Linked DNA regions of Rhodopirellula bahusiensis. The protein of the gene in region 1 interacts with the protein of each later gene in a pairwise test. Links are inferred from orthologs where the notes say so. Each region holds a gene or a part of one and is shown on either strand. Other genes may lie near its edges.

The links. The genes of interacting proteins can lie anywhere in the genome.
Region 2: the proteins of CEE69_RS19990 (region 1) and secA interact in binary tests that used the Escherichia coli proteins (3 or more experiments, as listed by UniProt). The link is inferred for Rhodopirellula bahusiensis from one-to-one orthologs.

The regions. Positions count from the first base shown.
Region 1 is NZ_NIZW01000016.1:89,134-92,029, reverse strand. What follows is about bases 28-2,852. They hold CEE69_RS19990 (acyl-CoA thioesterase), read left to right. Parts: upstream 28-1,156; coding sequence 1,157-1,549; downstream 1,550-2,852. Other genes in these bases: CEE69_RS19980 (hypothetical protein), read right to left, coding at 2,710-2,852; CEE69_RS19985 (ATP-grasp domain-containing protein), read left to right, coding at 1,563-2,705; CEE69_RS19995 (metal-sulfur cluster assembly factor), read left to right, coding at 831-1,151; CEE69_RS20000 (ComEA family DNA-binding protein), read left to right, coding at 287-769; dapB (4-hydroxy-tetrahydrodipicolinate reductase), read right to left, coding at 28-60. Also shown: more of dapB, read right to left, coding at 1-27; more of CEE69_RS19980, read right to left, coding at 2,853-2,896.
Region 2 is NZ_NIZW01000008.1:289,987-294,299, forward strand. Bases 32-4,273 are described here. They hold secA (preprotein translocase subunit SecA), read right to left. Parts: upstream 3,949-4,273; coding sequence 232-3,948; downstream 32-231. Other genes in these bases: CEE69_RS12565 (3-deoxy-D-manno-octulosonic acid transferase), read right to left, coding at 32-53; CEE69_RS12575 (Nif3-like dinuclear metal center hexameric protein), read right to left, coding at 4,019-4,273. In the rest of the region: more of CEE69_RS12565, read right to left, coding at 1-31; more of CEE69_RS12575, read right to left, coding at 4,274-4,313. UniProt on the Escherichia coli protein: Required for protein export, interacts with the SecYEG preprotein conducting channel.

The DNA of each region.
Region 1 (2,896 bases):
TCCCATGCGACCGGCTGCACCATGAACTGTGAGGGAAATCGGGCCTGTTGAATCTGCCACCGAATTGAACCGTCTGCGAGAGGAAATGAACTGCGATCACGCCGCCAATGCCTCAATCTAACGCTCGCACAAACGAACCAACAGGTCGGACGATCGCACGCCAGCGACCTCGCTTTTCGTGGCGACATTCATCTTTGAATGGAGCCTTGCGACTCTTGCACATTGCCACGCCCTGCCCCGGACCCAACATGAGTTATCCGGATAGGAAGCTCGATTGGGAATGTTGATGTCCGCCACCGAAGGCCAAGCCGAGACCGCTGCAGGAGGCCACTCCGCCAATCGGACAACGTGCGTTCTAACTCACTCCGGGTTGCAGCTGGCAGTGAGCCTGTTGGTTCTGCTGGCGGCGGTCTCATGGATGCAAACGACATCAACGCGATCCCAGTCTGAAGCGAGTGGGCGATCGCCGGATGCTTTTCCGCAATTGAGCATCGCGTTGAACTCGTCCGACGCTCGTGAATTGTCATTGTTGCCTGGAATCGGTCCCAAACTGGCCGATCGGGTTGTCCGGCACCGCGATTCTCACGGTCCGTTTGGATCCGTCGAGGATTTGTTGGCGGTTCACGGCGTCGGCCCGAAACTATTGCAGTCCCTGCGGCCTTGGGTGCACGTCAACCGGCGGCGGGTAACGGATCGGTTTGACGATTTCGGGGGCGGTGGCCATGATGAACGTCTCGCGAGAGTCGTCTCCGGCCGACTTTCTGACTGACCGCGTCCGTACGTCGACGTCGGCAAACGATTTCCAACCACGAGATTCAACGAGCATTCCAATGGCTCTGGCTGAAGACAAAGTCCGCGAAGCCCTCAAAGAGGTCATCGATCCCGAGTTGTACGTCAATATCGTCGACCTGGGATTGGTGTACGTCGTTCAAGTCGGCGAGGAAAAAGAAGACGGCCGCTACGACGTCAACGTCGAAATGACGATGACCAGCCCCATGTGCCCAGCCGGTCCACAGCTGGTCGCTGGAACCAAAAACGCTGCGGAATCGCTCGAAGAAGTTGACACTTGCGACGTGAAGGTCGTCATGGAACCGGCTTGGACTCCGGATTGTATGACCGACGAAGCTCGCGATCACCTCGGCATCTTTTAGTCGCGGTGACGGATTCGAAGACATCGCATAAGTATGGATTCCGCGTGGCCTACCAGGAAACTGACGGCCAGCGTCGAGTCCATCATGCCAACTACCTGAACTACTTCGAGCGTGGTCGGGTCGAGATGCTGCGCGATCTCGGTTTCAACTACAAAACAATCGAAGACGAAGGGCGGATGCTGGTCGTCGCCGAGATGAACGTGAAGTATTTCGCTCCTGCCGAATTCGATGACTGGCTGGAGCTGACGACCACGGTCGTGGAAATACGCAAGGTTCGAATGCGACACCTCTATCAAATTCACCGCGACGATCAATTGATCGTCGAAGCGGACTCGGTGATCGCCTGTGTCGATCGAACTGGCAAATTGGCTCGGTTGCCAAACCTGGAAGCTCGCTGACGGAGGTTTCCGTATGCGAGTCTTTGTTGGCGAATTTCTGTGTGGCGGCGGCATGCTGTCCACACCCCAAAACCAGATCCCGTCTTCGCTTTTGAGTGAAGGCCGAGCGATGTGGCAAGCCTTGGTCACCGATTTCGCGGACTGGGCGGAGGTGGTCACGCCGATCGATCCTCGGTTCGGTTTGCCAGGCATCGATTTGGTGGCCGACGTGCCGGATGCCGTTCGATGCGTCGCTCTCGAACTAGCGGAAACCGTTTGTGAACAATGGTTGAGGCTCGCAAAAAAATGCGACGTCGCAATTCTGGTTGCACCCGAAACGGATGGTGAACTTGCGAGACTCGTTGCCGCCTTCCGCGACGCAGATATCGATGTGTTGGCGGTTGATGAGCCGACGATGCAGATGGCCAGCGACAAATGGTTGACTGCGAAATGGTTGACGGAACACGCCATCCCCACACCGCTGACTTGGTCAAACAAGGATTCAAGCACGGACGAGCTCAAGCGTCAGTCGAGCAGGCTCGGTTCCGTTGGATTGACGGCGAATCGTTGGGTTCGAAAGCCGAGAGACGGATGTGGTTCCGAAGCCATTCGTGTTTTTGATGATTGGGAGCTTGCATGTTCCGCACTCCAAGACAACGAAGTTGCGCAAGCATGGATCGAAGGCCGGCCCGCATCAATCTTGGTTGTCGGCGAAGCGAAGAACGCGATCGCGGAACCAGTCATCTGTCCGGCGGTGTGGCAGCATTGTCAGCGGCGCAACGACGACACGGCGGCTGATAATCAATCCGCTGGTCGGTCGACTCACTACACTGGCGGTAGCGGACCGATCGATATCGAATTGCAATCGCGAGGATTCAAGCTCGCCAAGCAAGTCTTGCAAGCTTTGCCCGCGTCACCACGTGGGTTCTTGGGGATCGACTTCGTCTTAGGTGATCGTCCGGAGGATGACTGCGTGATCGAGATCAATCCGCGGCTGACCACGTCGTACATCGGTGTTCGACATCTGACAGATCAGAACCTGACCTCCATCTGGAACCCGTCGCTGATCACCGAACAGCCGGAAGCCAGCTTTTCGTTTCGAACTGGTTCGAATCAAGTTCGCTGGGCCACGAGTGGGGAAGTCCAAACGGACCGGAAGTCAAGCAGCGATTGCTGATGGATCACATGCGAGAGGCGGCGGCAAAGAAACCGCCGGCGCAACCGCCGCAGATGATGGCGGTCATCGCCGCTTTCCAGTTGTCTCGGAAGTGTCGGATGACAAAGATCGGAACGTACAGAATTGTCAGCGACAGCAACCCTTCGTTGCGGCTGACTTTGAAAGCACGAGCGATCAGGGTCAGCACCGAT
Region 2 (4,313 bases), on another replicon or contig:
ACCAACGGCGAGACCGCGGTCAGTGCTGCGGCGTAGGCGATGTTGAGCCACATGGTTGCCTTCCTTGGCAGGGCGTGGAACGTTGGGACCGGGTGTTTGAGCGGAACGGCGCGAGCCGTCCCGAGTTTGAGTGGTTCACATCAAACGAGCTTGAGAATCATAACCCGACGCGTGAGCGAGGGACCACGTCGAATCCCCTTCACAGGCTGGAAGCCTATGCCACATTTTTGATCAACGGTCGCGACGCATGCAGCAGCTCTTGTATTTCTTGCCGCTGCCACAGGGGCACGGTGAGTTGCGACCGATACGAGGCTCTTCGACTCGAACGGTGTCAACGCTGCCTTCGGCTCGACCCTCGCTGCCTGCGGCGGCACGTTGGGCGGCGGTGTTGGACTCCATTTGCGCCGATTGCTGGGCCGCACGACCGGCTTCGTGGGCATCGTCATGGCGAGTTCTCGCGTCGACCCACGTGCTGCGAATGAAGTCATCGTTAAAAGACTCCATGCGGAAGATCAGGTCGGTCACGCGTTCGCCAATTGAGTCCCACATGGATTCAAACAGTCGCATGCCTTCACGTTTGTATTCGACTTTGGGGTCCATTTGAGCGTAGCCCTTCAGGCCAACGCTGCTTCGCAAATGGTCCATCGTCAACAAGTGGTTCTTCCACGAGTCGTCCACGATGTTCAGCAAAATCTGACGTTCCATCCGACGCATTTCCGGGTGGAACTTGTCATCGACGGCACCGTTGACAGCCAGAGTCAGCTCGGCGCGATTCATCCGCGAAAGGTCTTCGGCGGTGTTTCGGTTACCGAGCTCTTCTTGCAGCCAGGTCGCCAAGGCTTCCAGCTTTCCGGATTGTCCGCTGGCGAGTGAGGCGGTCACGTCGGCGTCCGCTCTGCCGAAGAGATCTTCGACTTTCTCGGTTGCCTGAGCGTGCATTCCACCGGAGGCACCGGCGGTTTGCTTGCTGTACTGGATCAGCTGAACCTTCAGGTCGTCACGATTGAGTTTGACCTCATCGACGCTGAGTTCGTGATTGAATCGACCGTGCACCCAATCGACCAAACCTTCGCGGTCGAGTGAAACCTGGGCACCTTGTTTGTCGGTGAAGCGAGAGATGCCGGTCAGGACCGGGTACTCGGCTTCCTTTTCGGTGTAAGCCGCTTCGGCACGACGATTGAGTTCTTCGGTGACGTTGCGGCGGTCTTCCACATCGCGGAATTCTTCCGGAGTGGTTTCGATACCGAACTTGTGACGCATCCAGGCACACAGAACTCGAAGGCCGTAGTCGGCCTCCAGCAATGGTTCGCCTTCGGTCAAATCCGTTTCTTCGATTTGCTTGTGAGCGTGAGCGATCAACTCGTCGATCATCTCTTCGCGATCTTTGTTCTTCAACTGATGGTCTTGGTAGTTGGTGACCAAGCGAGTGTTCGCCCAGGTGGCCATCGCCTTCCAGTTCCATTCGTCTTCCATCGTCTCGGGAAGGTTTTCTTCCACGGCTTCAGCGACGGTGACTTCCGATGCACGTTCGGCTTGATCCTTGGCGTAAGTGTCCGCCATTTCGAAATCCATGTTTTGGAAATCGCGAGCGTCCAGTTGGCAACCCAACTTTCCACCGGCGAACGCCGAGAACGTGTCGACGCCGTAGTTTGGATCCAGGAACGTGTCGACTTGCGATTGAATTTCGTTGTGGATCAACGTCAACAGCATCTCGCGAGAGCTGTGTCCGTCGAGCAAGTTTTGGCGATAGCGGTAAACGCGTTTGCGTTGTTCGTCCATCACTTCGTCGTACTCGAGCAAGCTCTTTCGAATTTCGAAGTTGCGTTCTTCGACCTTCTTCTGAGCCGCCGCGATTCGGCGAGTGACCAGCGACGATTCGATCGCTTCGCCTTCCTTCATGCCCATGCGTTCCATCATGCTTTTGACGAAGTCGCCAGCAAAAATCCGCATCAGGTCGTCTTCGAGAGACAAGAAGAATCGGCTGCCACCGGGGTCGCCTTGACGACCGCAACGACCGCGAAGCTGCAAGTCAATTCGGCGTGATTCGTGTCGTTCGGTTCCGAGCACGTACAGACCGCCGATCTCACGAACGATCTTGCCTTCCGCACTCATGTTTTCGCGTTCGTCGATTTCGTCGACGAGAGCTTTCCACTCGGCGTCCGGCACTTCCAAACGCGTCGGGTATTTGTGTTGCAATTGCGACCAGGCGAGCGTTTCCGGATTACCACCAAGGATAATGTCGGTACCACGACCGGCCATGTTCGTGGCGATCGTGACGGCGCCGATTCGGCCGGCTTGCGAAACGATGTCCGCTTCTCGGCCGTGCTGCTTCGCGTTCAAGACGTCGTGCTTGATGCCGCGGCGTTCCAGCAGTGCGGACAAGCGTTCGCTCTTTTCGATGCTGACGGTACCAACCAGAACCGGACGACCAGCTCGCTCGACCGCAACGATTTTTTCGCGAGAGAATGTCTCGGTCTGCTTTTCGCCTTTGGGAAGCAATTCCACGGCCGAATCGGTTTCGGACTTGATGTTGCCCCACATCTCGGTGCCATCTTTCAGCACCAACACGTCCCACTTGTGAGTGCGTTCGACGTCATCCGCGATCGCTTTGAACTTGTCCTTCTCGGTCAAGTAAATCAGGTCGGGGTGTTCGATCCGTTGCAATCCACGGTGCGTTGGAATGGCGACAACGTCGAGTTTGTAGATCTTCCAGAATTCGTCCGCTTCGGTCATAGCCGTACCGGTCATCCCGGACAGCTTCTTGTACATCTTGAAGATGTTCTGCAGCGAAGCGGTGGCGAACGTCTGCGTTTCTTGCTTGATCGGCACGCCTTCTTTGGCTTCGACGGCTTGGTGCAAACCATCGCTCCATTGCCGTCCATCCATCAGACGACCGGTGAACTCATCGACGATGACAACTTGTTTGTCTTTGACGACGTAGTTGACGTCCAGCTTGTACAGGTAGTGGGCTTTCAGGGCGTTGTCGATCAGGTGCGGCCATTCCATGTTGCCCGCGGTGTAGAAGCTCTCCACACCCGCCAACTCTTCCGCAGCACGAACGCCTTCGTCGGTCAGCGTGACGTTGTGTTGTTTCTCGTCGACGGTGAAGTGTTCTTCTTTCTTCAGTTGTCGAGCGACACGGTCGGCTTCGCCGTAGCGTCCCAAATCCAAGTCGGCAGGGCCGCTGATGATCAGAGGTGTCCGAGCTTCATCGATCAGAATGTTGTCAACTTCGTCGATGATGGCGTAGTTCAGCGGGCCTTGGCACTGCTGCACTTCGCTGGGGAAACGGTCATCGCCCTTGGCAGCCGGACGCATGTTGTCCCGCAGGTAATCGAAACCGAATTCGTTGTTTGTTCCGTAGGTGATGTCGCACTGGTAGGCGGCTTGTTTTTCGCTGGTCGACATGCCGGACTGGATCGCGTCGACGGTCAGACCGAGGTTCATGTACAGCGGCGCCATCCACTCCATGTCACGACGGGCCAAGTAATCGTTGACCGTGATGACGTGAACGCCTTTGGCTTCCAGAGCGTTCAGGTAAGCGGGCAGAGTCGCGACCAGGGTTTTACCTTCCCCGGTGACCATTTCGCCAATCGCGCCGGAGTGCAGCACCATGCCGCCGACCAACTGAACATCGTAATGACGCATGCCCAGGAATCGTTTGCCGCCTTCACGACAGACGGCGAAGGCCTCTTCCATGATGTCGTCAAGCGTCTCACCTTCGCGAAGACGTTTGCGAAACAGCTTGGTTTGTTCGCGGAGTTCGTCGTCGGACAACCCCGCGTACTTTGATTCCATCGCCGTGATTCGGTCGGCGGATTCCTGCAATTTCGCGACTTGTCGGGCATTGGCGGAACCAAACACGCTGGTGGCCAGGCTGCCAACACGTTCGAACGTGCTACCGAAAACGAGGCCAAGGATGTCCCAAAGACGTTCCAGGATGGACATAAAAGATCAAATCAGTGCGATTGGGGGTGTGAAAGCGTGCGGCTTGCGTAAACCATGCCAACTTCCAACGTTACGGGTTGAGGGAAATTGGGTCAACTGCGATCGGATCTCGTTCGCGTTGGCTACTACGGACCCAATTGCCCGCCGGATCAGGCGGCGATGAATCTCGATCGTCGGCGAAGGTTTCATGCAGCGGTTGGATCTCTTGCAACAGCTGCTCGGCCAGCGTTTCCATGGCAAAGCGTTCGCTGGCGTGATGGCCGACCAAAGCCAGCGTTAATCCCGTGTTTTCCGCTTCCAAACACGTATGCAGGGTGGCTTCGCCGGTCAGCAGAACGTCGCAACCACGCCGGCGGGCGGCTCCC